2 linked regions of the Rhodospirillum rubrum ATCC 11170 genome follow. The protein of the gene in region 1 interacts with the protein of each later gene in a pairwise test. Links are inferred from orthologs where the notes say so. Each region holds a gene or a part of one and is shown on either strand. Other genes may lie near its edges.

Region 1 (15,067 bases):
CAGCACGCTGGGCTTGCCGCGCACCAGCCATTCGGCGGCGATCCACGACAAGGTGGCACCGGCGGCGCCAAGCTGGGTCGCCAGCATGGCCATGCCGGCACGGCCATCGGCGGCGACGGCGGACCCGGCGTTGAAGCCGAACCAGCCCACCCACAGCAGGGCGGCGCCGATCACGGCCAGCGACAGGTTATAGGGGGCCATGTTCTCGCTGCCGAAGCCGGCGCGACGACGCAAGACGAGGGCGCAGACCAGACCGGCCACGCCGGCGTTGATGTGAACCACGGTGCCGCCCGCGTAATCAAGGACGCCGGCGTTGAACAGGAAGCCCGAGGAACTCCACACCCAATGGCAGATCGGCGCGTAGACGATCAGCACCCACAGGCCGATGAACCACAGCATCGCCGAGAACTTCATGCGTTCGGCGAAGGCGCCGGTGATCAGGGCCGGGGTGATGATGGCGAAGGTCATCTGGAAGACGACGAACACCGTTTCGGGGAAGGTGCCGTTCAGGCTGTCAATGCTGATGTCCGACAGCAGGAACTTCGAGAAGTCACCGAAATAGGCGTTGCCGGTGCCAAAGGCGATCGAGTAGCCGGCCACCATCCACACGACGCTGACCAGCGCGGTGATGATGAAGCTCTGCATCATGGTCGCCAGCACGTTCTTCTTGCGGACCATGCCGGCATAGAAAAGCGCGAGGCCCGGGATGGTCATCAGAAGGACCAGCGCGGTCGAGGTCAGCATCCAGGCGGTATTGCCCGAATCCAGGGTGGGGGCCGCATCCTGGGCATAGGCCAGGGCCGGCGCCAGAAGGGCGACCAGGGCGGCGGGGAGGAACGTGAAGGCTCTCATCATGGTGGTTTGTCTCACAGGAGCTGGCTGATCGGGAGGTCTTCCGCCCTCCGGCGGGGAGTGTCGTAACAAGAACCGTGCCACGACCCACATCCCACCCGGCGCGGCGCTTTTTCCGGGGAAAACCCCCTGGAAAACCTGCGCCTTGCCCGTAAAGCGGGCAGAACACCTTCGGTCAAGATTAAAAAACCATCAGACCCGTCGGCATCGGTCGCCCTAGAGGGCTTCCTCGCCGCGCTCGCCGGTGCGGATCCTTACGGCTTCGCCCAGATCGAAGACGAAGATCTTGCCGTCGCCGATCTTGCCGGTTTGCGCCGTGGATTGGATGGTCTCGACCACCTGATCGAGAAGATTATCGGGAACGGCCAGTTCGATCTTCACCTTGGGCAGGAAATTCACCACGTATTCAGCTCCGCGGTAAACCTCGGTCTGGCCCTTCTGCCGGCCGAACCCCTTCACCTCGGTAACGGTCATCCCCTGGATCCCCAGGGCGCCGAGGGCTTCGCGGACCTCGTCGAGTTTGAAGGGCTTGGTTATCGCAATAACGAATTTCATGATCACTCCCCACTTTTCCTGATCAAGACCTGGGCCCGCCGGATGGGTATCGACCTTTGATCGGCCGCTTGTCCGAGGGGCGGGCGAACGCCCCTGAGAGGCGCTTATTGATCCAGCCTATTCAAGACGCGTGCCGCAACGCAAAAAAGCCCGATTTCCGGGAATTTTTCGGGACGGTGGCGGGAGAGAGGGAGCGGTTTTGCCTAAGCCTTGGGCATTCGCCCGTTTCCCAGCCCTTCCTCCGCCCTTTTGGCGGGGTATGGAAAGGCGGGGCACAAAAAAACGGCGACCGAACCCTTTTGAGGGAGTGGCCGCCGGGGCAAGTCATTGGCTGAAGACACCGGTAGGATGGAAGGCGGACCAGAAGGGCGGCCTTCGGCAATCGTCATCTTAACAGTAGCGGTCAAGCGCGACCTTGGCAAGATTAAAAACCTATTTGCACGGTTTGTTATTTCGGGAAGGGGCTTCCCCCATCAGAGGGCTCTTCCGGTGAGGTGCCATTTTCCCTTTGTCTTACATAGCCTTGAAGGTCATGAACAAGGGGTGTGCAATCGGGAACGGCCTGTCCGTCAATGGAAATGACCAAGCGGAACCCAAGGCTGTTGGCCAGAAAAACGCCGTCGGCGGTCAAAAGATCGGCGGGGGTCAGCGAGTGTTCGCGCGCTCCCCAGGCCAGCATCTCGGCGCGAAGAATGCCGGGCAGGGCGCCGTCGGTCTGCGGAGGGGTGAGAAGCCGCCCGCCCTGGACGATGAACAGCGTGGCGACGGTGGTTTCGGCGACCCGACCCCCGAGGTTGAGCAAGATCGCGTCATCGGCGCCGCGCTCGGCGGCCTCCTGGCGGGCGAGGATGGCGTCGCCATAGGCAAGATATTTGATCGTCGACAGCGGCGAGGCCTCGTTGCGCCTTGTCCGCGTCGCCACGATCAGCCGCGCCGGCCCCGTTGGCGGCGGAAAGGCCGTCGCCGTGATCATGATCGTGGGCTTTGGCGCGGGCGGCGGCAACAGGCCGCGCGGCCCGGGACCCCGGGTCAGGGTCAGGCGCAGCACCCCCTCGCTCAGGTCGTTGGCCGCCAGGGTGGCGGCCAAGGCGGCGGCGATATCCAGGGCGGGTAGGGGAATGCCTAAAATTCGGGCGCCGCGCCCCAGGCGGGCGAGGTGGGCGGCCAGACGCAGGGGGCGGCCGTCGCGCGCCGGGATGGTTTCGAATAGGCCATCGCCAAGCAGAAATCCGCGATCGGCGGGATCGATGCGGGCCTTTGCGGCGGGCACGAGCCGGTCGTTCAGCCAAATGACGGCCGGTCGCCGGGCGGTCATCGCTCGATCCCATCCAGGGCGCTGAGCAGGGGGGCCATTTTGATCAGGCTTTCCTCGTATTCCTCGGCCGGATCGGAGGGCGCGGTGATGGCGCCGCCGGCCTGGGCGATCAGGGTGGCACCGGCCCGGGTGAGGCTGCGGATGACGATGTTGGAATCCATCGCCCCATCGGCGCCGATCCAGGCCACCGATCCGCAATACCAGCCGCGCCGGGCCGGCTCCAGGGCGGTGATCAGGTCCATGGCGCGGATCTTCGGCGCCCCGGTGACCGAGCCGCCGGGAAAACAGGCGCGCAGCAGGTCGATCGCCCCCAGGCCGGGGCGCAGCCGCCCTTCGACCGCCGAGACCAGATGGTGGACGCTGGCGAAGCTTTCCAGGGCGATCAGCCGGGGCACACGGACGCTGCCGATGGCGCAGACCCGGCCCAGGTCGTTGCGCATCAGATCGACGATCATCAGGTTCTCGGCCCGGTCCTTTTCGCTGGCCACCAGAGCGGCGGCCTGGGCGGCGTCGCGCGCCGGATCGGCGTCGCGCCGGCGGGTGCCCTTGATCGGCCGCGTCTCGACCCGGCCCTCGGCGCCCAGGCGCAAGAAGCGTTCGGGCGAGGCGCCGATCAGGCGGTGGTCGGCGCCGCAGCCGACCAGGGCGGCGAAGGGGGCCGGGCTCAGCCGGCGCAGGCGGCGATACAAGGTGAGGTCGTCGAGGCCGGGCGGAAGGTCGGCCAGGAAGCGCTGGGTGATATTGGCCTGGAACAGCTCGCCGGCTTCGATGGCGTCGATGGTCTTGCCGATCGCCGCCAAGATCGCCGCGCGCGGTCGCTCGGCGCGCCAGGACCCGGTCTTTTCATAAGCGGCGGCGGTCTCGTCAGGGACAAGGGAAACCGCGGCCAAGCGCCGTTCCAGGGCTTCGGCGCGGGCCAGGGCGCGGGCGGCGCGGCGCCGCGGATCGCGTTCGGGCCGGCCGCTGGAAACGATCCAGGCCTTGCGCGCGCGCAGGTCGAAGGCGGCGACGCAGTCATAGACGCCCAGGGTCATCGCCGGCAGGGCCAGCCGATCGGCCGGGGCGGGGGCCAGCCGTTCCAGCCAAGCACCCAGGCCGTAACCAAGGACACCGCATAGGCCGGTGGCGAAGGGCACCGGGCAAGCGACGGGCTCGTCCTCGGCGATTTCGGCCAGGGTGGCGGCGAGAACGGCGAAGGGATCGCCGGCGACCGGCCGGCTATCGACCCGGACCGTGGTGTCATCGGCGGTGATCACCCGCCAGGGATCGGCGCAGAGATAGCTGTAACGGCCGCGATCCTCGTCGCCCGCGCCGGGATCGGCGGCGGCGCTGTCGAGAAAGGCGAAGACCGGATCCTTGGCCAAGGCCGGGACCAGGGTCAGCGGGTCGGCAAAGGCGATGGGGCGGATATGAAGGGACAAGGGCTGCGGCTTCTTTTCACCTTTTGCCCTTGCGACCACGGCCCTTGGCCGCTGCCCCCCGGCCTTTGGCGACGGCGGCGCGCAAGGGGATGGCGGCTTCGGCAAGGCCGGTCGCCCCGGCGTCTCCGGGCAGGCCAAGGTCCAGCGCCTCCAGGCGGCGGATCTCGTCGCGCAGGCGGCCGGCCTCCTCGAATTCCAGATCGGCGGCGGCGGCGCGCATGCGTTTGTCGAGATCGGCGAGATGCTCGCGCAGGGATTTGCCGACCAGTTGGTTGTCGCCCGATACCCCGGTGGTCACGGTGACGTAGTCTTTTTCGTAAACGCTGCTGAGAACATCGGAAATGCGCGAGCGCACGGTTTCCGGGGTGATGCCATGGGCGGCGTTGTAGTCTTGCTGACGCTGGCGGCGGCGGCTGGTTTCCTCGATGGCGAAGGTCAGGGAATCGGTCATCTTGTCGGCATAAAGGATCACCCGGCCGCCAACGTTACGGGCGGCGCGGCCGATGGTCTGGATCAGCGAGGTGCGCGAGCGCAGGAAGCCTTCCTTATCGGCGTCCAAGATCGCCACCAGGGCGCATTCGGGGATATCAAGGCCCTCGCGCAGCAGGTTGATGCCGACCAGCACATCGAAGGCGCCCAGCCGCAGGTCGCGGATGATCTCGATCCGCTCCAGGGTTTCGATGTCGGAGTGCATGTAGCGCACCCTTACCCCCTGTTCGGTCAGATATTCGGTCAGATCCTCGGACATGCGCTTGGTCAAGGTGGTGACCAGCACCCGTTCGCCGCGCGCCGCGCAGGCCTTGACCTCGCCCAGCAGATCGTCGACCTGGGCCTCGACCGGGCGGATGATGCAGACCGGATCGACCAGACCGGTGGGGCGGATCACCTGTTCGGCGACGACGCCGCCGGTGCGTTCAAGTTCCCAGCGCCCCGGGGTGGCCGAAACGAAGATCGACGGCGGGCGCATGACGTCCCATTCCTCGAACTTCAGCGGCCGGTTATCAACGCAGGACGGCAGGCGGAAGCCGAATTCCGCCAGCACGCTTTTGCGATTGAAGTCGCCGCGGAACATGCCGCCGATCTGCGGCACGGCGACGTGGCTTTCATCGACGAACAGCAAGGCGTCCTCGGGCAGGTATTCGAACAGGGTCGGCGGCGGATCGCCGGGGCGGCGTCCGGTCAGATGGCGTGAGTAGTTCTCGATGGACTTGCAGTGGCCGGTCGCCTCGATCATCTCCAGATCGAAGGTGGTGCGCTGCTCCAGGCGCTGGGCCTCAAGCACCTTGCCCTGGTCGTAAAAGCGGGCGAGCGTTTCCTTGAGCTCGGCCTTGATCGTGCGCACCGCCTGGGACAGCGCCGGGCGGGGGGTGACATGGTGGCTGGCCGGATAGACGGTGACTTCGTCGAGGCTGGCGGTGATCTCGCCGGTCAAGGGATCGAATTCGCGCACGGATTCGATCTCGTCCCCCCACAGGCTGACCCGCCAGGCGCGGTCCTCATAGTGGGCGGGGAAGATCTCCACCGAATCCCCGCGCACCCGGAACATACCCCGGGTGAAGGCGATGTCATTGCGGGTGAACTGCAGCTCGACCAGCGCCTTGAGCAGATCGGCGCGCGGCAGCGTCGTTCCCACCTTGATGGGGATGATCATCCGGGAATAGGACTCGACCGAGCCGATACCATAGATGCACGAGACCGAGGCGACGATGATGACATCGCGGCGTTCAAGCAGGGCGCGGGTGGCGGCGTGGCGCATCCGGTCAATCTGCTCGTTGATGCTGGAGTCTTTTTCGATATAGGTATCGGTGCGCGGAACATAGGCTTCGGGCTGGTAATAGTCGTAATAGCTGACGAAATACTCGACGGCGTTGTCGGGAAAGAAATTCTTGAACTCGCCGTAAAGCTGGGCGGCCAGGGTTTTGTTGGGGGCGAGGATCAGGGTCGGCCGGCCCATCTCGGCGATGACCTGGGCCATGGTGAAGGTCTTGCCCGAGCCGGTGACGCCCAGCAGCACCTGATCGCGGTCTTGGGCGGCCAGACCCCGCAACAGCTCGGCGATGGCCTGGGGCTGATCGCCGGCGGGCTGATAGTCGCTGGCCAGACGAAACTCGGCGCGGGGGCCAGCGGGCGGGCGCTCGAACAGGGGGAGAAGCATGGTCATGGCCCTTAAGATAAGCCGCCCGCCCGGGCTTGACCAGGGGGGCGCGCCGTCCGTCATCGCTCCCTTTTTCGACCCATTTCAAAAGGACCGCCACAGCGCCCGGCTTGCCAAATCGTCCCGGGCCTGCCTTATGATCGCCACGCTGAAGGGGGCGGGCGGCGTCGATCGAGGTGATCGACGGGGGTTCGCCCCCTACGACCTCCGGCGCCGCGCGGCGCGGGGGGCGGTTTTTTCGCGCGGTCGCAAGCCTGGGAAGGAAACGGAATGAGCCTGAGGGGAAGCCAACTCGGCACCAGCCGGGGCCTGATGCTGGGGGGGATCGATCTCGCCCCGGTGCTGATGGTCCTTGGGCTGCTGCTGTCGGGCCTCGGGCTCTCGATGCTGGCGCCGGCCTTGGTCGATCTGGTGGTTGAAAACCGCGACTGGCGGGCGTTCCTCGGCTCTTCGGTGATCACGCTGTTTTGCGGGATGATGCTGACCCTGGCCAATTGGCGGATGCCGCTGCGCTTCAATATCCGCCAGGGCTTCCTGATGACCGCCCTGGCTTGGCTGACCATGTCGCTGTTTGGCTCCATGCCGTTCATGCTGGCGACCACCGGGCTTGATTTCGCCGGGGCGTTTTTTGAGAGCGTTTCGGGATTGACCACCACCGGGGCGACGGTGATCAGCGGCCTGGAGCATCAGCCGCCGGGGATCTTGTTCTGGCGCTGCCTGCTGCATTGGATCGGCGGCATCGGCATCATCGGCATGGCCATCGCCCTGCTGCCGGCGCTGCGCGTCGGCGGCATGCAGCTGTTCCGCACCGAAAGCTCCGATACCAGCGAAAAGGGCATGAACCGCATCGGCGAATTGGGGCTGGCGATCACCGCCGTCTATCTGACGCTGACCGTGGTCATCGCCTTGGGCTATATCGCCGTCGGCATGTCGGTTTTCGACGCCATCTGCCACGCCTTCGGCACGGTGTCGACCGGCGGCTTTTCGAATTGGGACACCTCGCTTGGCCATCTCGACGCCGCCGGGCTGTGGATGTCGACGGTGGGCATGATGTTGGGCGCCATGCCCTTCGTGCTCTATGTGCAGGTGGCGCGCGGCCGGCCGATGGATGTGGTGCGCGATCCCCAGGTCCAGGCTTTGACCGGCTTTCTGGTCGCCTGCTGGTTGGTCATGGCCCTGTGGCAGAGCCTGGAGAACGGCCGGCCCTTCCTTGATGCCCTGACCGCCTCGGCCTTCAACATCACCTCGGTGGTGACGACGACGGGCTACGCCTCGGAGGATTACACCCTGTGGGGCGGCTTCCCGCAGTTGTTCTTTTTCATGATCACCTTCGCCGGCGGCTGCACCGGATCGACCTCGGGCGGCATCAAGATGTTCCGCTATCAGGTGGCCTATAAGGTTCTCAGCGCCAATATCCGCCGGCGCTATATGCCCAATGCGGTCATCGTCTCGACCTATGGCGGGCGGGCGATCGACGAGGACGTGGCGGTGTCGGTGGTGCTGTTCTTCTTCGCCACCGGGGCGACGACGGCGATCATCGCCCTGGCGCTGACCATGGTCGGCCTGGATTGGGTGACGGCCCTGACCGGGACGGCGGCGGCGATCGCCAATGTCGGTCCGGGACTCGGTACCATCGTCGGCCCGGCGGGCAATTACGCCACCTTGCCCGATAGCGCGAAATGGCTGCTGTCGCTGGCCATGCTGATGGGGCGGCTGGAATTCTTCACCCTTCTTGTGCTTTTCAGCCGCGACTTCTGGAAATCCTGAGGAAAGCGCTTTCCCGGCGCTTGCGTGCCGCCGGGAAGGGGGATAGCTTTTTCCCCCGGTCCCGCCAAGAGAGCCCCCGTCGTCAGGGGCGGCGCGGCCACTCGCCCCCTCCCAACCGACACAACCAATCCTCGAGGATTTCCATGTCGATCGTCGCCGAGCGTCTGTCCGCCATCAAACCGTCGCCGACCCTGGCGGTTACCACCAAGGCCGCCGAACTCAAGGCCGCCGGCCGTGACATTATCGGTCTGGGCGCGGGCGAACCCGACTTCGATACCCCCGATCACATCAAACAGGCGGCGATCGCCGCCATCGAGCGCGGCGAGACCAAATACACCGCCGTTCCCGGCACCGCCGCCCTGCGCAAGGCGATCTGCGCCAAGCTCAAGCGCGAGAACGATCTTGAGTACACGATCGAAGAGATCAGCGTCGGCTGCGGTGGCAAGCAGACCATCTACAACGCCCTGATGGCGACGCTGAACCCGGGCGAGGAGGTGATCATCCCCGCGCCTTATTGGGTCAGCTATCCCGATATCGCCCTGTTGGCCGGCGGCGTGCCGGTGTTCGTTCCCAGCGGCCCCGAGGTCGGCTTCAAGCTGCAGCCCGCCGATCTGGAGCGCGCCATCACGCCCAAGACCAAATGGCTGATCCTCAACAGCCCGTCCAATCCGACGGGCGTGGCCTATTCGGCCGCCGATCTCAAGGCCCTGGCCGAGGTTCTGCTCAAGCATCCCCATGTCTGGGTGATGACCGACGATATGTACGAGCACCTCGTCTATGACGGCTTCAAGTTCGCCACCATCGCCCAGGTCGAGCCCAAGCTGAAGGACCGCACCCTGACGCTGAACGGCGTTTCCAAGTCGTTCGCCATGACCGGCTGGCGCGTCGGCTATGCCGCCGGCCCGGTGGCGGTGATCAAGGCGATCAACAAGATCCAAAGCCAGTCGACCACCCACACCAGCTCGATCAGTCAGGCCGCCGCCCTTGCCGCCCTTGAAGGGCCGATGGACTTCCTGATCGAACGCAACGCCATCTTCAAGGAACGCCGCGATCTGGTCGTGCGCATGATCAATGATTGCCCGGGCCTGTCGGTCGGCACGCCGGAAGGCGCCTTCTATGTCTATCCGTCCTGCGCCGGGGTGATCGGCAAGACGACGCCCGAGGGCAAGCTGCTGGAAACCGACAGCGATTTCGTCGCCGCCCTGCTCGAAAGCGAAGGGGTCGCCGCCGTTCAGGGCGTGGCCTTCGGCCTGTCGCCCTATTTCCGCATCAGCTACGCCACGGCGACCGCCACCCTGGAGGACGCCTGCCAGCGCATCCGCCGCTTCTGCGAAAGCCTGCGTTGACTTCTCTCCACCGCGCAAGCCGGATCTGATGGAAAGGGCGCCCTTCGCGGGGCGCCCTTTTTTTCGTCTGGGGGCTTGGCGCGGTCATATAGGAACCTTGGGAACCCCTATGGTGTCGGGGGGGCGCGGTGCCGGGGTGTCGCGGCGTTGACGGCCCAAGGTTGCATCGGCTAGCCTGCGGCTGACGGTTCCCCCCAAGCGCAAGCCGAAGGGATTAAAAGGGAACACGGTGCAGGCGAAGGATTTGTCCGAAACCGTGGCTGCCCCCGCAACTGTGAGCGGCGAGCCTTCCTCCGATGAAAACCACTGGGGCGCGTGCCTTGGGAAGGGGGATGAAGGCGATGACCCGTGAGCCAGGAGACCTGCCGTCCGACCCTAATCCATGATCACGAGCGGGGAGGCTCGGAAAGGATGGCAATGACGACGCATCACGTCTGATCACCCCCAAGGTCCCGTCAGAGTCCGTCGATAGCTCGACGAGACCCTCGCCTGCGCCCATCGATTCTGGGCGAGGTCGACGTTTTCAAGCCCTTTCAGCCACTGCTGAACCGTGACCCTTGCGGGTCGCCGAACTTTTCCCTGTCACGATTGACGGAAGAGGAGACTCCCCCTTGTCTTCACCCATGCGCTTGTCTTTTCTCGCCGCGGCTTTCGCCGCCCCCCTCGTCGTCTCGGCCTCCGGCGCCGGCGCCGCCGAGCCTACCCGCTATCCCCTGACGCTCCAGACCTGCGGCCAGACCATCACCTTTGATCGGGCGCCCAGCCGCGTCGTTTCGATCGGCCAGAGTTCCACCGAGATCCTCTATCTTCTGGGCTTGGCCGATAAGGTCGTTGGCACGGCGTTGTGGGTCGGTCCCGTGATCGCCGGCTATGAGGCGGTCGACGCCAAGGTCCCGCGCCTGGCCGACAACGACCCGAGCTTTGAAAGCGTCGTCGGCAAGAAACCCGATCTCGTCACCAATCAATACCAATGGCAGGTCGGCCCCAAAGGGGTGGTGGCGACAAACGCCCAGTTCGCCGAACTGAAGATCCCCGTCTACACCTCTCCGGCCGATTGCGTCGGCAAGGATAATTCCGAAGGGGGCGACGGTCTGCGCACGAGCCGTTTCACCACGGATCTGATCTATCAGGAGATCGAGGACCTAGCCCGCATCTTCGATGTCAGCGAGCGCGGTGAAGTTTTGATCAACGATTTGAAGGCCCGCGAGGCGGCGGCGAAGAAAAAAATCGCTTCTCTCCGCAGCCCGGTTTCCGCCGTCTTCTGGTTTTCAAGCGCCGATCTCGACATCGATCCCTATGTCGCCGGTAGCGACGGTGCCCCCGGATACATCCTGTCCGTTCTGGGCATCACCAATGTGATCAAAAGCGAGGAGGAATGGCCGACGGTTGGTTGGGAGACCATCGCCAAGGCCAATCCGACGATCATCGTCGCCGGTGAAATGACCCGGCGGCGCTTTCCGGTCGATGATATCGCCGTGAAGAAGACCTTCCTGGCCAATGATCCGGTCACCCGCCTGATGCCCGCCGTCCAGGAGGGCCGTATCGTGCCCCTTGACGCCCAGGCGATGAACCCGACCATCCGCACCATCGAGGGCATCGAGGTCGTGGCCGATGCGGTCATCAAGGCCGGCCTCGCCCAATGAAGGTCGGCCCCGCGGCTTTGCGGATCACCGCGATCTGTCTGCTTGCCGTCGTTGTCCTGGGGGTGGCGCTCGCCGCGGGCGCCGCCCTTGGCGAAGCGCCGATCCCCCTCGTCACCGTGATCGAAGTGGTGGCCAACAAGGTTCTGGGCGCCGGCTATGCGCTCGACCCTATCGATGAGGGGATCATCTGGAACTACCGGGTCGCCCGCGCCCTCGTCGCCGCGTCTTGCGGGGCCTCGCTGGCGGTCAGCGGCGTCGTCCTCCAATCCCTGCTGCTCAACGCCCTGGCCGATCCCTATATCCTCGGCATCTCGGCCGGCGCGTCGAGCGGGGCGGTGGCGGTGGCGGTTCTCGGCCTGGGCGGCGGCCTCGTTTCGCTATCGGTCGGGGCCTTCCTGGGCGCCGTCCTCGCTTTCGCGCTGGTGTCCTTCATCGCGCTGAAGGCCGGGCGCGGGCCGGCGGCGATCATCCTGGCCGGCATCGCCGGATCGCAGTTGTTCAATGCGCTCACCTCGTTCGTCGTGACCAAGGTGGCGACCGCCGATCAGGCGCGCGGCATCATGTTCTGGCTTCTGGGCAATCTTTCGGGCGTGCGCTGGCCCGACGTGTCGCTTGCCGTTCCGGTGGCGCTGGGCGGGCTGGTCATTTGCCTGTTTTACGCCCGCGCCCTCGACGCCTTCGCCTTCGGCGCCGATTCCGCCGCCTCGCTCGGCATCCCGGTGCGCCGGGTTTATATCATGATGATCGCCATCGCCGCCGGCACGACGGCGACGATGGTCAGCATCGTCGGATCGATCGGCTTCGTCGGCCTTGTCATCCCCCATGTGGCGCGCTTGACCGTCGGCGTTCGCCACAACAAGGTGCTGCCGGCGGCGGCCCTGATCGGCGCGATCTTCATGATCGCCGCCGATATCCTGTCGCGAAAGATCATCCCCGGACAGGTCCTGCCGATCGGCGTCATGACCGCCCTGGTCGGCGCCCCGGCCTTCGCCCTGATCCTCATGCGCAGGCCGGCGCACCGATGATGCTGTGCGCGCGCGATGTCAGCTTCACGATCGATCGGCGAACCATTGTCGACCGGGTTCATCTCGAGGTCGCGGCCGGCGAGTTCTTCGGCATCGTCGGGCCCAATGGTTCGGGCAAGACCACCCTTTTGCGCATGCTCGCCGGACTGCGGCCGCCGTCCTCGGGGGTCGTGCTGCTTGGCGGGGTGCCGATGACCGCCCTCGGCCGGCGCGATCTGGCGCAACGCGTCGCCCTGGTCGAACAACAGGCCGAGACCAGCGAGCGCCTCAGCGCCCGTCAGGCGGTGGAGCTTGGCCGCACCCCCCATCTGAGCGCGCTTACGCCCTGGTCGCGGCGCGACGAGGCGGTCGTCACGGCGATGATCGACCTTGTCGGAATGGCCGGCTTCGCCGCGCGCCCCTGGCACAAGCTGTCGGGCGGCGAGCGCCAGCGCCTTCACATCGCCCGGGCGCTGGCCCAGGAACCGCGCCTGCTGCTGCTCGACGAGCCGACCAATCATCTTGATATCGAGCATCAGATCGGCCTGCTCGCCCTGGTCCGCGCCCTTGGCATCACCGTCGTCGCCGTTCTTCACGATCTCAACCACGCCGCCATGTTCTGCGACCGCATCGCGGTGATGCAAGACGGCTTGGTCTGCGCCGTCGGCCCGCCGCCCGAGATCCTGACCCGTGACCGGCTGGCCGGTGTTTTCAACGTTGACGCCCGCGTCGAGAACGATGGCGAGGGCGGCTGTTTCATTCGTTACACGCGACCTTGCCCGGTCCATCCGCGGGTCGCCTTTGGAGACTTCCCATGATGCTTCGCCGATCCGCCCTTATCGCCTGCTTGTGCCTGCTCGGCGTGGTGCCGGCCCAGGCCGAAACCTTCGACGTGAAGATGCTTACGCGCGGCGTCCACGGCAGCATGGTGTTCGAGCCCGAGGATATCACGCTCGCGCCCGGTGACACCTTGCGCTTCCTGCCGAGCGATCGCAGCCACAACGCGGCGTCGATCCCTTCGATGCTGCCGGCCGGGGCGGTGGCCTTCAAGGGCAAGATCGACCAGGAAACGAGCGTGACCTTCGACGTTCCCGGGGTCTATGGCATAAAATGCTCGCCGCATTTCGCCATGGGCATGGTCATGCTGGTCCGCGTCGGCGCGGGGTCGCCCGCGGAGATCACCCTGCCGGCGGACCTGCCCGAACGGGCGCGGACGCGCTTCGAGGAGATCATCGAGCGGAGCGGGGCGGCCGGTTCCAAGGGCTGATCGGAGCGGGGAGGGGGGCGTTTCCCCCCCTTATTCCTTTGGCTTCTTCTAAAACCGACCATTTTAAGCATGAGACCCGCGCGCCGCGCATGGCTGCGCCTTTTCCCTTGCCAGGACCGTCGCGGCCTGGGACGATAACGCCCTTCGGTTCCCGTTCGGGAGCCATCTTTTGGCGCCCCGGGGCCGGTGAAGCGGTCGCGCTTCCCCGGAGCCGAAATCCTTATCAAAGGGGATTTCGCTCCGGTCCCCAGGTCTGACTCTCCTTTCGGCGGGGCGTCGCGACCCGGCTCTGGGGTATCGGGGGGCGTTGCCGCAGGTCGCCGGGTTCGGTCCGCGCCCCCATCAATGAAGAATGATCAGGGGAGTGAAGCCCATGCCCGACAGAGCGTCCGCGCCGCGTGTGGCGGCGATCGTTGGGCCTTACGCCAGTGGCAAGACCAGTCTTTTGGAAAGCCTGCTGCTGGCGACCGAGGCCATCCACCGCAAGGGAACGATCCAAGACCACAATACCGTCGGCGATTCCTCTCCCGAAGCCCGCGACCGAGAAATGGGCGTCGAGGTCAATCTGGCCGAAACCACCTATCTTGGCGGACAATGGACCTTTCTCGACTGTCCGGGATCGGTCGAGTTCATGCAAGACACCTATAACGCGCTGACCGTCTGCGATGTCGCCGTCGTCGTCTGCGAACCCGATCCCGCCCGCGCCGTGATGCTGACGCCGCTGTTGAAATTCCTCGATAGCCGCGCCATCCCCCATATGATCTTCATCAACAAGATCGAAACCACCGAAACCCACCTGCGCGACATGATCGAGGCCCTGCAGATGGTCTCGACCAAGCCGCTGGTCGCCCGCGAGATTCCCATCCGCGAAGACGGCAAGGTGGTTGGCTATCTCGATCTGGTCAGCGAGCGCGCCTATCGCTACAAGCCGGGCGAGGCCAGCGATCTGATCTCGATCCCCGAGGATCTGAAAGACCGCCACGTCAACGAACGCCAGGAGCTTTTGGAAAATCTGGCCGATTACGACGACGCCCTGCTCGAGGGGCTGTTGTCGGACGTGGTGCCGCCCAAGGGCGCGGTCTATGACTCCCTGGCCCGCGATCTGGCCGAGGATCTGGTGGTGCCGGTGTTCTTTGGCGGCGCCCTGGCCGATAACGGCATCCGCCGCCTGCTCAAGGCGCTCCGCCACGAAAGCCCGACGCTGGAGGAGACCCGCGCCCGCCTGGGCATCGAAGGCAAGGGGCCGGTCATCCAGGTCTTCAAGACCCAGCACGCCGAGCATATGGGCAAGCTGTCGTTGGCCCGGCTATGGAACGGCACCTTGAAGGATGGTCAGGCGCTGAACGGCGATCGCGCCACCGGGCTTTTCAGCTTCCCGGCCGGCCAGCAAGCCAAGGTCGATAGTGTCGGCGCCGGGGCGGTCGTGGGCATCGGCAAGCTGGAAAAGCTGTCGACCGGCGCCCTGGTTGGCGGCGACAGCGCCGCCGACGACCCGCCGGTCCTGGGACCGCTGTTCGCCCTTGCCCTGCATGCCCGCAAACAGGGCGACGATGTCAAGCTGACCGGCGCCCTGGCCAAGCTGTGCGAGGAGGATCCCTCGCTGCGCGTCGAAAACAATCCCGACACCGCCGAGCTGCTGCTGTGGGGGCAGGGCGATATCCATCTGCAGATCGCCGTGCGCCGGCTGGCCCGCCAGTTCCACGTCGAGGTCGAGGCCCATCGTCCGCAGGTGCCCTATAAGG
Region 2 (15,484 bases), 710 kb from region 1 along the record:
CGAACCCGCCCTGATTGAACACCTCGAACCCGCCGCGGATCACCGGTTGGATCGGCTTGACGCGGGCGCCCTGGGTGATCTGGACATAATTCTGCAGGGCGATGGACATGCCGATCGCCGAAATCAGCGGCGCGAGGCGGAAGGATCCGCGCAAGGGCCGGTAGGCCAGGCGCTCCACCGTCCAGCCATAGGCGGCGGTGAAGACCATCGAGACCACGAGGATCAGCAGCAGGGCCAAGGGAACGCTGGCGAACTCCGGCCCCCCCAGCAACACAAAGCAGATCACCGTGAGGAAGGCACCGATCATGTAGATTTCGCCATGGGCGAAGTTGATCATGCCGATAATGCCGTACACCATTGTATAGCCAATGGCGATCAGGCCGTAGATCGCTCCGAGCGTAAGCCCGTTGATCAATTGCTGTAGAAAGTAAGCCACCCTACCCCCTTTTTTAGCGCCCCCCAAACTCCCTGGCGCTTTTTCATCGGTTTCGTGTGGGTTGATAGTTCCGGGACGGGCGCCTCTCTCAGGCGACTACGGCCAAGGTCGGCCGGTCCCGGTCCCGCACTGCTGATCATGCTTGTTACAATAGGTCCATCCCTTTGCGCAATTCTTAGAATTCCCGAAGTTTTGTTTGCAACCGGCGACCATAAAAAAGGCAATCCGCCTTCTTGATGGGCAGCCTATCGAGAAATGACCTATTACACATTTTAGGCGAAATTTCGTTTCGAATAATAGGGCGAAAATGGCGCAAAATTACAGGTGTTTGCGGGAGGTGCAAACCGCCTAGTCAGACGTTAAGTATCAGCCGATGGTTTATTCATTCCATATTCTTCGAAGGCAGCCATGAGCACCCAGGAAATCCGCGTGCGCGGTGCGCGCGAACACAACCTTCGCAATGTCGATGTGACCTTGCCCCGCGACAAACTGGTCGTGATCACCGGGCTGTCGGGTTCGGGGAAATCGAGTCTCGCTTTTGACACGATCTATGCCGAAGGCCAGCGGCGCTATGTGGAATCCCTGTCGGCCTATGCCCGCCAGTTCCTGGAGATGATGCAAAAGTCCGATGTGGATTCGATCGAGGGGCTGTCGCCAGCGATTTCCATCGAGCAGAAGACCACCTCGCGCAATCCGCGCTCGACCGTCGGCACCGTGACCGAGATCCACGACTACATGCGCCTGCTGTGGGCGCGCATCGGCGTTCCCCATTCCCCGGCCACCGGCCTGCCGATCGAAAGCCAGACGGTCAGCCAGATGGTCGATCGCACCCTGGCCCTGCCCGAAGGCACCCGGCTTTATCTGCTGGCCCCGGTGGCGCGCGGCCGCAAGGGCGAGTTCAAGAAGGAACTGGCCGAGCTGCAGAAAAAGGGCTTCAGCCGGGTCAAGGTCGATGGCACGATCTATGAGATCCCCGAGGTGCCCGCCCTCAACAAAAAGATCAAGCACGATATCGAGGTGGTGGTCGACCGTCTGGTGGTCCGCGCCGATATCGCCAGCCGGCTGGCCGATTCCTTTGAAACCGCCCTTGAGCTCTCCGATGGACTGGTCTTCGCCGAAGACGCGGTCTCGGGCGAGCGCCACACCTTTTCCGCCCGCTTCGCCTGCCCGGTCAGCGGCTTCACCATCGACGAGATCGAACCCCGGCTGTTCTCGTTCAACAATCCCTTCGGCGCCTGTCCGACCTGTGACGGCCTGGGGGTGACGCTGTATTTCGACCCCGAGCTGGTGGTGCCCGATCCCAGCCGCACCCTCAATCGCGGCGCCGTCGCCCCGTGGTCGGGACAAACCCCGCCCTCGCCCTATTACGCCCAGGCGCTGGCGAGCATCGCCGCCCATTTCGGCGCCGATATGGACACGCCGTGGAAGGATCTGCCCGAGGAGATGCGCCGGATCATCCTTGAAGGCTCGGGCAAGGAGATCATCCCGCTCAGCTTCGATGACGGCACGCGCAGCTATCGCACCCAGAAGCCCTTCGAAGGCGTCATCCCCAATATCGCCCGGCGCTGGCGCGAGACCGAAAGCAACTGGATCCGCGACGAATTATCGCGCTACCAGGGTTCGGCCCCCTGCCCGGCCTGCGGCGGCTATCGCCTGAAGCCCCAGGCCCTGGCGGTCAAGATCAACGGCCGCCATATCGGCGAGGCCTCCGAGGTTTCGATCGCCGAGGCCCGGGCCTGGTTCGCCGGGCTCGAGGCCAAACTCAGCCCCAAGCACCGCGAGATCGCCGACCGCATCTTGCGCGAGATCAACGAGCGCCTGGGCTTTCTCGGCAATGTCGGCCTTGATTATCTCAGCTTGTCGCGCAATTCGGGCACACTCTCGGGCGGCGAAAGCCAGCGCATCCGCTTGGCCAGCCAGATCGGTTCGGGGTTGACCGGGGTTCTTTATGTGCTCGACGAGCCGTCGATCGGCCTGCACCAGCGCGATAACGACCGCCTGCTGATCACGCTCAAGCGCCTGCGCGACATCGGCAATACGGTGATCGTCGTCGAGCACGACGAGGACGCCATTCGCAACGCCGATTATCTGGTCGACATGGGGCCCGGGGCGGGCGTCCACGGCGGCACCATCGTCGCCCAGGGCACGCCCGAACAGGTGATGGCCAATCCCGCCAGCCTGACCGGCCAGTATCTGACCGGCAAGCGCAGCGTGCCGGTGCCCACGGTTCGCCGCCAGGGCAATGGCAAAGTCCTGACCCTGCGCGGGGCGCGGGCCAATAATCTGCAAAACGTCGATGTGTCCATTCCGCTTGGCACCTTCACCTGCATCACCGGCGTCTCGGGCGGCGGCAAATCGACCCTGGTTTTGGAAACCCTTTACAAGGCGTTGGCCCGTCAGCTTCACGGGGCGCGCGATCTGCCCGGCGAGCATGACGCCATCGAAGGCGCCGAGCAGATCGACAAGATCGTCGATATCGACCAATCGCCGATCGGCCGCACGCCGCGCTCCAACCCCGCCACCTATACGGGCGCCTTCACCCCCATCCGCGACTGGTTCTCGGGCCTGCCCGAGGCCAAGGCCCGGGGCTATAAGCCCGGCCGCTTCTCGTTCAACGTCAAGGGCGGACGCTGCGAAGCCTGCCAGGGCGACGGGCTGATCAAGATCGAGATGCACTTCCTGCCCGATGTCTATGTCACCTGCGATGTCTGCAAGGGCAAGCGCTACAACCGCGAAACCCTGGATGTCACCTTCAAGGGCAAATCGATCGCCGATGTGTTGGATATGACGATCGAAGAGGCCGGTGACTTCTTCAAGGCGGTGCCGGCGGTGCGCGACAAGATGGAGATGCTCCAGCAGGTCGGGCTTGATTATATCCGCCTCGGCCAACAGGCGACGACCCTGTCGGGTGGCGAGGCCCAGCGCGTCAAGCTGGCCAAGGAACTGTCACGCCGGGCGACCGGGCGAACGCTTTATATCCTGGATGAGCCGACCACCGGCCTGCATTTCGAGGATGTGCGTAAGCTGATGGAGGTGCTGCAGGCCCTGGTCGATACGGGCAATACGGTGGTGGTGATCGAGCATAACCTGGAAGTGATCAAAACCGCCGACCATATCATCGACATGGGGCCAGAAGGCGGATCGGGCGGCGGCCGGGTGGTGGCCCAAGGCACTCCCGAGGAGGTCGCGGCCAATCCGGCCAGCCATACCGGCAGCTATCTCAAGCCCTATCTCTCGGCCCTCGCCCGGCGCAGCGCGTAAGGCGGCTTGCCGACGATGGGGCGGGCTTTCAGCCGAGCAGGGGGTGGACCGGGGCGAGCAGGCTGGCGCGCAACAGCAGGCCGGCCAGAACCACCAAGATCAGGCCGGCCAGGGTGCCGGCCAAGCCCCCCAGCAAGGCCGGTGACAGCGGCAGGCGGCGGGCCAGTCCGGCGATGGGCAGGCGCGAGGCCCGCGCCCCGACCGCCAGCAGGGCGACGGTCGCCGCCGTGCCCAGGGCCATGACATAGGCGGCGAGGATGCCCGCCGCCCATAGCCCCAGACCATTGGCCACCACCAGCACCAGGATCGCCCCGCTGCAGGGGCGAATGCCCACCGCCAGGGCGATCATCGCCGCCGACCGCCACTCGGTGGCCTTGGCGACCTGATCGGCGGTCGGACCATGGGCGTGACCGCAGTGGGCACAGGCCTCCTCGTCGCGCGCCTGTCCGGGGTGGGTGGGCCGATGGTCCCCGCCGGGGGAGGGTCGGCCCGCCCGGACGATCGCCAGCAGCCCCCGCCCGCCCAGATAAAGCCCAAGGCCGAGGATGGCGGCGTAGCTGGCCGGTTCCAACCAGCGCTCGGCGGTGCGATTGGCCCAATGGGCGCCGCCCCGCATCACCAGAAAGGCCCCATCGACCAGAACCACCGCCGTCGTCGCCTGGATCAGCGCGGCGGCGAGCGAGAGCAGGGCGGCCCGGCGAAATCCGGTCGCCGTGGTCGCCGCGTAAGCGCCGATCACCGCCTTGCCATGCCCCGGACCCAGGGCATGGAACACGCCATAGCCCAGGCTGGCGATCAGCAGGCCAACCCCCGCCGCTCCGCCCCCCTCGCCGGCCAGATCGCGCACCGCCTGCCCCAGTTCGCGGTGAAAGCCGGCCTGACGGCTGGTGATTGCCCGGGTCCAGTCGCTCAGCCAGTCGCCCGCGCCGGGCAGGCCGATCCCCCCAAGGACGATCACCCCCCCGCCGATGGCCACCACGGCGGCCCAGGCCAGGATCGGATGGTGGCGCCCGATCATTGGCAGACGACGCCGATGGTTTCGGCGAAGGGGGCGCCCAGGCCTTCCTGGCCCGGTTCGATGGTCTCGGCCAGGGCGACGGCGTCATCGATCATCGCCTCGCGCAGGCCCATCGGCGGGCGGATGTGCACGACGCAGGGCGGCAGGGCCGGGGTGATCTGGGCGGCGCCCGGTTTGTCCTCGAGCAAGATGGCGATGTAATAGCTTGGATCATAAACCCGAAGCGACAGGGTGGGGGCGACCGCCCGCAAGGAGGTTGGCGCCGCCAGGGCCAGGGTGAAGCGATAGATCAGGCGCCCCGCCTCCCACTTCGCCTCATGGGCGCGCACCTCGCCCCAGGTCTGGCGCTGGCCGCCGATTTTCAGTTCGGTGAAATAGTCCCAGTCGCGCAGATCAATCATTGCCTGGGCGATCATCGCCTCCAGCGCCGCCGGATCGGGGTGGCCGGCCTTGTCGCGCTTATAACCCTCGACGCTATAGGCGGAATAGATCTCGTCAAAGATCCAGGTGAGGGCGACGGTTTCCAGCCGTCCCTCGCCGTCGACCCCCAGGGCGACGCGGGCGTCGATCGACACATGGGGATGGGCGCGGGCCGGAAGCGTGCCACACAGGATCAAAAACAGAACAACGGATAGAAGACGAACCATCGCTATCTCCGGCGGCACACCAAGGATCGCAAAAAGCGCGACCGCTCTTCCCGACAAAAGGGAAGCCCGCGCCCTGTGGCCGAACTATGGCCTTATCATCCCCCGGGTCGGGCCCGCCCCGCAACCACGACCACCCGGCCGGCGTTTGATCGGCGCCCCCGGCGGTCGCCCGGGAGTGCCCGGGCCGGGAGCATCCGGCCCAAAGCCTTTGTGAAAGGGTAGCCCATGGTCCTCCCGCCCCGCTTCGCCGCCTCGCGCCCATGGCCGCCCTTATCGCGATGGGCCCTGGGGCTCGCCATCCTGGCCGTCGGCGTCCCCTTGTCCGCCGGCGCCCAATCCGGGCCGTTGCCTCCGGGATCGGTGGTCGCCGGCGGCTGGCTGGCCGAAGCCCAGGGCGTTGCCATGCGCTTGCATGCCGATGGCTCCTATGAGATCGAGGAACCGGGCCGCCCGCCGGCGGGCGGGCAATACGGCGTCGCTGGCGACACGGCGACTTTCAGCGCCGCCGCCGGCCTTTGCGCCGGCGACATCGGCCGCTATGGGGTGGTCCAGGAGGGCACGACCGATCTGCGCTTCGTGCTGATCGAAGACCCCTGCTTGCCCCGCCGCCTCGCCCTGGCCCAACCCTTCCACGCCATCGGCGAGACGACGCCGCCGTGACGGCGGCTCCGGCCGGGTCAGCCGGCCGCAAAGCGTCCTAAAAAGTCGTCGATCTCGCGATCGCTGACGATGTCATAGCGGTGCAGGGCGCTATCGACGGTTTGGCTGGTGATGCCGCGCCAGAAGATCATCGCCTCCTGCTTCTCGAAGGGGCCATAGCGTTCGACGGAATGGCCCTCGGCCATGGTCTTGAAATCGGTGCCGGCATATTCGCCGCCAACGACGAAAAACGCCTTGCCCTGGCGGTCATCCTCGTTGCGCACGAAATAGCGCACCATGGCGTTATCAACGGTTTTTCCCGTCAGCGCCCGCCAGCATTCATGGGCGCCGCTCTCGGTGAAGGGGCCGAAGCGTTCCTCGGGCGTTCCCTCGACCAGGGCGCTGAACGACGTATCGGCATATTCGCCGCCGACAACCCAATAGCTGCGTTTATCCATGATCGACATGTCCCCTGAACGGTTGGCGTCTATGGTTCGCGTCCTGCAGCCGGGCGGGATCGAGTATCCGATCGTTCCCGTCGGGGATGTTGTGTTGCCCAGGCGGGGCTTCCTGTCAAGGCCCGCCGCCAAGGGAACAGGCGCGGCTATTTCTAGACAGCCGGCTCGCGCCGCATTATGGGAGAAGCCATGACACAGCACCCTCCCCTCACCATCGTCGGCGGCGGTCTTGCCGGATGCGAAGCCGCTTGGCAGGCCGCCCGTGCCGGGCTGCGCGTGATCCTGATCGAGATGCGGCCGCTCCGCACTACCGAGGCCCATCTCGGCGACGGACTGGCCGAACTGGTCTGTTCGAATTCGCTGCGCTCGGATGATCCCCTTTATAACGCCGTCGGCCTCCTCCACGAGGAGATGCGCCGCGCCGGATCGTTGATCCTGGCGATGGCCGAGGCCCACCGGGTTCCCGCCGGCGGCGCCTTGGCTGTTGATCGCCAGGGCTTTTCCGACGCCATCACCCGCGCCCTGGCCGAGCATCCGCTGATCGAGATCCGCCGCGGCGAGGTCGACCGTCTGCCCGCAGTCGAGGACGGACCGGCGATCATCGCCAGCGGGCCGCTGACCTCGGCGGCTTTGGCCGCCGCCATCGCCGAGGCGACCGGCGAGACCAGTCTGGCCTTTTTCGACGCCATCGCCCCGATCGTCCATAAGGACAGCATCGATTTCGACCGCGCCTGGTTCCAGTCGCGCTACGACAAGGGCGACGGCCGCGACTACATCAATTGCCCGCTGACCCGCGACCAATACGACGCCTTCGTCGACGCCCTGCTGGCCGGCGAGAAAACCATGTTCAAGGAATGGGAAGGCACGCCCTATTTCGACGGCTGCCTGCCCATCGAGGTGATGGCCGAGCGCGGCCGCGAAACCCTGGCCTTCGGACCGATGAAGCCGGTGGGTCTGACCGACCCGCGCAATCCCGGTCTGCGCCCCCATGCGGTGGTGCAGCTGCGCCAGGATAACGCCCTGGGAACCCTCTACAACATGGTCGGCTTCCAAACCAAGCTGAAGCATGGCGAACAGGCGCGGATCTTCCGCATGATCCCCGGGCTGGAAAACGCCGAATTCGCCCGACTCGGCGGCATTCACCGCAATACCTTTCTCAACAGCCCGCGCCTTCTCGATCCGACGCTGCGCCTCAAGGCCCGCCCCCATCTGCGCTTCGCCGGCCAGATCACCGGCTGCGAGGGCTATGTGGAAAGCGCCGCCATCGGGCTGCTCGCCGGTCGTTTCGCCAGCGCCGAGATCCTCGACGCCGCCTCGTTTGCGCCGCCGCCGCCGACAACCGCCCTGGGCGGGCTGCTTGGCCATATCACCGGCGGCGCCAATGCCGAAACCTTCCAGCCGATGAATGTCAATTTCGGCCTGTTGCCGCCGCTTGAAGCCCGCCCCGTGCGCCCCGGCGCCAAGCCCCGGGTGCCCAAGGGCCGCGAGCGCAAGCTGGAATCCGCCCGCCGGGCTTTGGTCGATCTCGGCGATTGGCTGCGCCAGCCCTCGCCCTGGTCGGCCGAGGATTCCCCGCGCGCCGCCCTTCCCATCCCCGAGCCCACCCCGCTGGGCCCAGCGAGCGGCTCAAGCGAGTAAAGCAAAGTCCAACAAGGGGTTATGCGTCATTCCTCACAAAAAAACAGGCCCGGAAACGGGCCTGTTGAGAGGGATAGGGATGGGGAGGACGGACCAGCAAGGCGGACGATTGAGCGCGCGGCGCAAGGCGGAATCACCCCGCCTCAAGCTGGCGCGGCTTGGGGTCGCACGGCGCCGCCTCTCTTTGGCTGAACGGCATACGCCCCTTCCTTCCCCGATAGGCGAGCGCCTTCCGGGGGGAAATCGGGCGTCCACGACGGGGGCGCCCGAAAGCGGCAGTGGATAAGAACGCCCGCAGGCGACGGTGTATGATGACGCCCGCGGGCGGTCAGTGCATGCCCGACAGGGCAAGCACGGTGCGGCCCCATTCGGCGGAGGCCGGGGCACCGATGCCACCGACATCTTCGATCTGCGGGGATTGAACGCCGGCAAGCAGCCCAAGGGCGGTGGTGCCGACATCGATCGCGCCGGCAAAAACGATGCTGAGAGCGACGACACTAAAAGCGGCGGCCATATGCTGGCCGAGAGTGCAGCGAATGAAGGGCATCGCCTGCCTCCTTTTCCTCGACCCCCCGGACCCGGGGGAGGGGTGGATACCGAAGCATCCGAGGTTCTGTTCAACGTCAGGATCTTAGAATACGCTTTTTAAGAAAAAACTTCAAGTCTTTGAATCCCCAATCTTTTCCGGGTCTTGATAGAAAGTCGCCGCCCCCCTCCCCTTTTCGGTCGGAGCGGACCGGAGGCGGTTTCGCGGCCGTCAGATACGGCCCCTTATCCCGGTCCAGAACAGCGAGAACGGCCGGCGGACGATGGTCCACAGGCCGGGATCGGCCGGGTCGCCGCCGCTTTGGCGCAACAGGGCCAGATAGGGGCGGGCCAGCGGGGCGAGCAGAAACGGCGAGAGATGGCGGCGGTCGATGCGCCGGCGCAGGGCCCGGGCCTCGGCCAACAGGTCCTCGACCTCGCCCACCAGATCCAAGCATAGGGCCTTTGCCGCCTCCGTGACCGGTGGCGCCGATAAATCCTCGCGGGTGACGCCGCGCTCGTCGGCTAACTGCGATGGCAGGTAAAGGCGACCCTGGGCGGCCATCGGGCACAGCGTCCGCACCACGCCGAGCAGTCCCCAGGCCGTTCCCACATGGCCGGCGGCGGCGATCGTCGACGGATCGGCGCCCAGCAGGGCGGCGGCCATCCTCGACAGCCCGCCGGCGGTGTCCTCGGCATAGCCGCGAAGATCGGCCGGGGTGGCGAAGGGCTCGGCGGCGAGATCAAGCCGCCGCGCCGCGATGGCGGCGCTCAACGTCGGGCGGTCAAGCCGGCCGCCGGCGATCAACCGCTCCATCGCCTCGCCAACCGGATGGCCGCGGGCGATCACCGCGCCGCTGAAGGCCCCCTCGCACAGGTCATGCCACCATTGCAGACGCATCTCGCCGATCAAAGCCTCGCTGACCGTTTCGGCGATGCGGGCGATTTCGACGTTAAAGGCATAAAGCGCCATCAGATTTTCCCGTTGTTCAGCCGGAGCGAACAGCGCGGTCTGAAAGCGGTTGGGATCAAAGTCGCGCACCGCGCCGGCCAGCGGCGAGAGGTCTTCGGCTTGGGCCATCGGAACGTCCTTCTTCGTGGTCCGTTGGGCGTAAAGAGGGGGCGCCCCAGGTGATTTTGCCCGATACCCCTTCAAATTCGTCGGGAACCCCCATAAATGGCGTATATCGCCTGCGAACCCGCCATCGGTTTTCCCGACGATCGGGAGAGCGGCGACACAAACAATCTAGGAGAGATCGACATGGCTTTCGAACTGCCGCCCCTGCCCTTCGCCAAGGAGGCCCTGGAGCCGCATATTTCAGCCAAGACTTTCGAATTTCATCATGGCAAGCATCATAACGCCTATGTCACCACCCTCAATTCGTTGATCAAAGATACCCCCCTGGCCGATAAGTCGCTTGAGGATATCATTACCACCGTGGCCGGCGACGCCGCCAAGACCCCGGTCTTCAACAATGCCGCCCAGGTGTGGAACCACACGTTTTTCTGGAACAGCCTGTCGCCGACCGGCGGCGGCCAGCCGACCGGCGCGGCCAAAGAGGCGATCGACGGCGCCTTCGGCTCGCTCGACGCCTTCAAGGAGCAGTTCAAGCAGGCCGGCGTCACCCAATTCGGCAGTGGCTGGGCTTGGCTGGTGGTGGACGGCGGCAAGCTGTCGATCGCCAAGACGCCCAATGCCGAATTGCCCCTGACCAAGGGCCAGACCGCCGTTCTGACCTGCGATGTCTGGGAGCATGCCTATTATCTGGATTACCAGAATCGCCGCCCCGACTTCCTGCAGACCTTCCTGGATCACCTCGTGAACTGGGACTTCCTGGCGGCCAATCTGGCCAAGGCCTGATCGGCGCCGGGCGCGCGGCGGCGAAACGGCTGTTTGGCCCCCGCAAAGGGGCCGGCGCGTCGCCGTCGCCGCCCGCCACGGTTGCCCCGGCTGCCCGGTTATGGCACCGTCCCCCCCAGTCGACGAAACCGATGGGAGGTATGTCAGGGTATGAACGAAGTCATCACGGTCCGGGATGCGGCGGAAAGCGACGCCCCGTCCATCGCCCGGCTTTTCGTTCAGGCCGGGGAAGGCCTTTACGAATTTCTTCTTGGCGGCCTGATCCCCGACATGGAATCTTGGCAGATGGTCAGCCATCTGGTGGAGGCCGGCGACAGCCCGATCGGCTGGCCCGAATGCCGCGTCGCCGTGATGGAGGACACCGTTGTCGGCATGGTCAACGCCTTCCCGGTCGAGCGCCTCGATGAATTGTCCCTGGATCTGATCCCGGCCGACCGCACCAACCATTTGGCGCCTCTGTTCGCCCTGCGCGATGCCGGAAGCATGCTGATCAACGCCATGGCGGTCAGCCCGACCCAGCGCGGCGCCGGTATCGGCCGCAAGCTGGTCGGCGAGGCCCTGGGCATGGCCGGGGCCGAGGGCCGCAAGCGGGTCAGCCTGCAGGTCTGGTCGACCAACACCCGGGCGATCGCCCTTTACGAGGATTTCGGCTTCCAGGTGACCGGCGAGATCACCTTGCCCTTCACCCCCCGCCTGTCCGCCCGCCGCACGCTGTTGATGGCCCGCGAGATCTAACAAGGCCCCTCTTTCCGCCGCTCGCCGGATCGCTTCGGCGGGCGACGGTCGCTTTTATAGGGCGATCAGCGCCGCCGCCACCCGGCGATCCTCCTGGATCAGCACGTTGTAGGTCCGGCAGGCGGCCCCCGTGTCCATGGTCTCGGGGGCGATCCCGGCCGCGCTCAGGGCCTCGCGCAGCGGGCGCGGCAACAAGGTCATGCGCGGCCCACAGCCGATGAGCACGATATCGAGATCCTCGGCCATGGCCAGCAGCGGCGCCAGACTGGCGAGGTCCATCTCGTCGATGCGGGTGGCCACCCAGGGAAAAACCCGTTCGGGGGTGACAAGAAGCGAGCCCAGATGGCGCTCGCCGCTCACCCGGAAGCCGCCATCGCCATAGGCTTCGACCACCCGCCGGCTGGCGGGAATTTCCATCTTCAATTCCATGGATCTGCGTCCCTTTTTTGTCCCAGATCAGGGAGTTAGCGGCGTTCCTTGCGGGACGGCGGAGCGGCGGCGGGCTTGGCCTGGGCGGGTTTCCCGGCGGCGACGGCGGGGGCGTTTTTGGCTTTGCCCGGGGCGGCGCGGGGCGGAGGAGTATCCTCCCCGTCGTCCTCGCCCTCCCGACCGTCGTCCGCCGTCTTGGAGCGGCCGCGAAAGGCCATCAGCGCCGGAACGGCGACATAGATCGACGACAGCGTGCCGACCACCGTTCCCCAGATAAGCGCCAGGGCGAAGCCGCGCAACTGCGGCCCGCCGAGCAGGGCGAGGCAGGCCATGGTGACCAGGGTGCTGCCCGACAGCACGATGGTGCGGGCCAGGGTGCGATTGATCGACTTGTTGACCACCGTGGCCAGCGGGGCGTCGGGGGTAAGGGCCAGTTCCTCGCGCACCCGATCAAAGATCACCACCGTGTCGTTGATCGAATAGCAGGCCACCGTCAGCAAGGCGGCGATGCTGGTCAGATCGAAGGGGATCTGAAACAGGGCGTAAAGGCCAAGCACGGCGACCACGTCATGGCTCAGGGCAAGGACGACGCCCAGGGCGTAATGCCAGTCGAAGCGCAGCCACACATAGGCCGCGATCAGCACCAGGGCGAGGGCGACGGTCAGCAGCCCGGCGATCGTCGCCTCGCCGCCCACGGTCGGGCCGACCAGATTGGTCCTGCGATAGGTCGCCCCCTCTCCCAAAGCCGTCTTGACCCCCTCCAGGGCCTGCAGCATGGCCTGATCGCCGCCGGTCTGGCGGCCGACCCGCACGGTGACGCTACGGCCATCCTCGCCATAGGTGGTCACGTCGACCTCGCCGACGACGCTCGCCCGCAAGCTCTGGCGCAGGTCGACCGGGTCCATCGCCGTCGCCGTCCGCGCCTCGACCACCAGCCCGCCGGTGAAATCGATGCCCAGATCCAGGCCGCGCAGGCCAAGGGCGAGCAGGCAGACGAGGAGCAGCGCCGCCGAAGCCGCCATCACCCGCGCGCGGCTGACAAGGAAATCATAGTGGAAGTCGGCGGTCAGTCGGGCGAAGGGACGCGGCATGATGGGGCGGACCCTTTAAAGGGGAATGGTTTTCGGCCGCGCCAGACGCAGCCAGAGCGCGACGATCAGTCGGTTGAGCAGCATCGCCGTGAACAGGGCGCTCACGGCCCCCAGCGTCAGGGTGACGGCAAATCCCCGCACCGGTCCGCCGCCCAGCCAAAATAGCAAGGCGCCAACGCCCAGCGTCAGGATATTGGCGTCCAGCACGGCCGAAAAGGCCTTGCCGAAGCCCGCCCGCAGCGCCTCGTCCACCGCCAGCCCGGCGCGGGCCTCCTCGCCGATGCGCTCGAAGATCAGCACGCTGGCGTCCACCGCCATGCCGATGGTCAGGGCGATGCCGGCGATGCCGGGCAAGGTCAGCGTCGCCCCCAGCCCCGATAGCATGCCAAACAGCAGGCAGAAATTAAGACCAAGGGCGATGGTGGCGAAAACCCCGAACAAACCATAGACGGCGATCAGGAAGACGGTCACCGCCAAAGCCCCCGCCGCGCTGGCCAAGGCGCCGGCGGCGACGCGATCGGCGCCCAGGCTGGGGCCGACGGTGCGTTCCTCGACGATCCGAAAGGGCGTGGGCAGGGCGCCAACGCGCAGCATCAGGGCCAGATCCTGGGCGGCGCGGGTGGAAAAGGCGCCATCGAGCAAAAGGCCGATGCCCCCCGATCCGGGCTGGCGCAGAAGGCGGACGGCCACCGCCTCGCCGTCAATCGTCGCCTCAAGTCCGCGCTCGCCGCCCTCGCCGCCGCGCATCTGGATGATGCGTCGCTCGCCGACGCCATCAAAGCGCAGGCTGATCAAAGGTTTGCCGTTCTGAACCGTCGCCTGGGCGCTCGTCAGCCGATCGCCGTCGATCGTTCCCCCCTCGCCATTCGCCGCCCGGATCGACAACCGCGCCGGCCGCCATAGCAGGTCCCTCACCCGCTCCGAGTCGTCCAATCCGGGCAAGGCGACCAGGATGCGGCGGTCGGAGCGCCGTTCCAGACGGATTTCGCTGAGGCCCGCCTCACGCAGACGCTGGCGCAGCACTCCCAGGCCGCGGGCGACCATGCGGTCGGTGCGCTCGGCCTGGGCGATGGCGGTAAAGGTCAGGCGGATGGCCCCGGCGGGGGTGATCTCCGCCTCGGTTCCGGCTTCAAGCCCGCGCAACAGCCGCAGCGCCGCGGCGCGCTGGCCCGCATCGGCGATATCGACGACCACCGCCCCGTCCTCGCCCAGATTGGCCGCTCCACCGATGCGTTCGCCGCGCAGGGCGGCGCCGGCGCTGGCGGCCAGCGCCACCTGGGTCTCATGGACCAGGGCCGGCGCGTCAAGGTCGATCAGGAAGGTGCTGCCGCCCTTGAGGTCAAGCCCCAGGGAAAGCGGTCGCCACCAGCGCAAGCCACCCTCGCCCGCCCCGGGAACCACATTGGCTAAAGAAAAGGTGATCCCGGCCAGAACGACCAGGATCACCGGAATGGCTTTCCACAGACTGAACAAGGCGGGCATCCCAGGTCTCCGACAAACGGAAAAACCAACCCGCTAGATCAAACCGCGCGCGACGAAACGCCGGTGGCGCGGATCCTTCGATCTAGAGTGGAAAAGGCGGAGGGGCGCGCCGAAGCCGAACTCCGCCCGGTCACCCCGTTGGCGGCTCCGGTTCCTGGTGATCGAACCGGTATCGCCCCAACGGACCGACGTGTGCTTGATATATACTTACTTCTTGCCGCCGAAGAAGCCCTTCAGGCGCGAGGCCGGGGCATCCTTGGGGGCGGCGGGATCGACGGTATCGTTCGACGCTTCGCCGGGCACCGGCTCGGTCTTGGACAACACATTGCCGATCATATCGCGCATGACCCGAACCTTCACGTTCTCGGCGATCTCCAGGCTCAGTTCCTGTTCGTTGATCACCTTGACCACCGTGCCGATCAGGCCGCCGTTGGTAACGACCTTGTCGCCGCGCCGAACCGCGCTCAGCATCGCCTTGTGTTCCTTCATCCGGCGCTGCTGCGGGCGAATGAGCAGGAAGTAGAAGATGACAAAGATCAGAATGAGCGGCAGGAAGGCCTCCAGGCCGCCCAGCGCGCCTCCGGGAGCCGATTGGGCATAAGCCGGGGAGATAAGCATCAGGTCCTCGTTCCATTTCATGGGTGGTCTTGGCGGGAAGCCGCCATGGCTCCACCCGCCGGGGGAGAGCGGACTATACCCAGCCCGGTCGCCGCTTGCAAACACCCAGGGCCGGGGATTATCCAGGCCGCTGGCTTTCTTTTATGAACACCCGCGCCCGCGCGGCTTTTTCCCCGGAGTACCTCGCCGATGACTCAAGTCCCGCCATCCGCCTCCCCCGCCGATCTTCTCGCCGTGCTCGAACGCATCGCCACGGCGCTTGAACGTCAGGGGGCGCCCGCCGTCCCGGCCAACAGCCTCGACGGCGCCGACGCCTTCGTCTGGCATGCGGCGGAAAGCTGGCTCGAGCCGGTTTGCCGGGTCAATCGGGTCGATATCGCCCTGCTCCAGGGAATCGAGCGCCAGCGCCAGACCCTTTATGACAACACCCTGCGCTTCGCCCACGGCCTGCCCGCCAATAACGCCCTGCTGTGGGGGGCGCGCGGAACGGGCAAGTCGTCGCTGGTCAAGGCCGTCCACGCCAGCGTCAATCAGGCCCTGACCGCCAAGGGCGCCGCCCCGGTCGCCCTGGTCGAGATCCACCGCGAGGATATCCCGACCCTGCCCCGGCTTCTGCGCATCCTGGCGGCCTCGGGCCGGCCCTGCC

What was found.
Region 2: the proteins of uvrB (region 1) and uvrA interact in binary tests that used the Escherichia coli proteins (3 or more experiments, as listed by UniProt). The link is inferred for Rhodospirillum rubrum ATCC 11170 from one-to-one orthologs.

The regions. Positions count from the first base shown.
Region 1 is NC_007643.1:1,330,954-1,346,020, forward strand. What follows is about bases 3,733-6,697. They hold uvrB (excinuclease ABC subunit UvrB), read right to left. Parts: upstream 6,305-6,697; coding sequence 4,160-6,304; downstream 3,733-4,159. Other genes in these bases: RRU_RS05910 (anthranilate synthase component I family protein), read right to left, coding at 3,733-4,143; RRU_RS05920 (TrkH family potassium uptake protein), read left to right, coding at 6,569-6,697. In the rest of the region: RRU_RS05895 (ammonium transporter), read right to left, coding at 1-855; RRU_RS05900 (P-II family nitrogen regulator), read right to left, coding at 1,069-1,407; RRU_RS05905 (aminotransferase class IV), read right to left, coding at 1,856-2,722; more of RRU_RS05910, read right to left, coding at 2,719-3,732; more of RRU_RS05920, read left to right, coding at 6,698-8,065; RRU_RS05925 (pyridoxal phosphate-dependent aminotransferase), read left to right, coding at 8,209-9,411; RRU_RS05930 (ABC transporter substrate-binding protein), read left to right, coding at 10,023-11,054; RRU_RS05935 (FecCD family ABC transporter permease), read left to right, coding at 11,051-12,079; RRU_RS05940 (ABC transporter ATP-binding protein), read left to right, coding at 12,076-12,876; RRU_RS05945 (pseudoazurin), read left to right, coding at 12,873-13,325; RRU_RS05950 (elongation factor G), read left to right, coding at 13,699-15,067. UniProt on the Escherichia coli protein: The UvrABC repair system catalyzes the recognition and processing of DNA lesions. A damage recognition complex composed of 2 UvrA and 2 UvrB subunits scans DNA for abnormalities.
Region 2 is NC_007643.1:2,043,487-2,058,970, forward strand. What follows is about bases 516-3,897. They hold uvrA (excinuclease ABC subunit UvrA), read left to right. Parts: upstream 516-844; coding sequence 845-3,697; downstream 3,698-3,897. Other genes in these bases: RRU_RS09105 (nickel transporter), read right to left, coding at 3,726-3,897. In the rest of the region: RRU_RS09095 (ABC transporter permease subunit), read right to left, coding at 1-436; more of RRU_RS09105, read right to left, coding at 3,898-4,715; RRU_RS09110 (DUF1007 family protein), read right to left, coding at 4,712-5,362; RRU_RS09115 (hypothetical protein), read left to right, coding at 5,588-6,022; RRU_RS09120 (DUF4170 domain-containing protein), read right to left, coding at 6,040-6,459; methylenetetrahydrofolate--tRNA-(uracil(54)-C(5))-methyltransferase (FADH(2)-oxidizing) TrmFO, read left to right, coding at 6,649-8,097; RRU_RS09130 (hypothetical protein), read right to left, coding at 8,426-8,644; RRU_RS09135 (phytoene/squalene synthase family protein), read right to left, coding at 8,855-9,703; RRU_RS09140 (superoxide dismutase), read left to right, coding at 9,884-10,483; RRU_RS09145 (GNAT family N-acetyltransferase), read left to right, coding at 10,634-11,218; RRU_RS09150 (Mth938-like domain-containing protein), read right to left, coding at 11,273-11,647; protein translocase subunit SecF, read right to left, coding at 11,683-12,738; protein translocase subunit SecD, read right to left, coding at 12,754-14,220; preprotein translocase subunit YajC, read right to left, coding at 14,428-14,838; RRU_RS09170 (ATP-binding protein), read left to right, coding at 15,028-15,484. UniProt on the Escherichia coli protein: The UvrABC repair system catalyzes the recognition and processing of DNA lesions. UvrA is an ATPase and a DNA-binding protein. A damage recognition complex composed of 2 UvrA and 2 UvrB subunits scans DNA for abnormalities.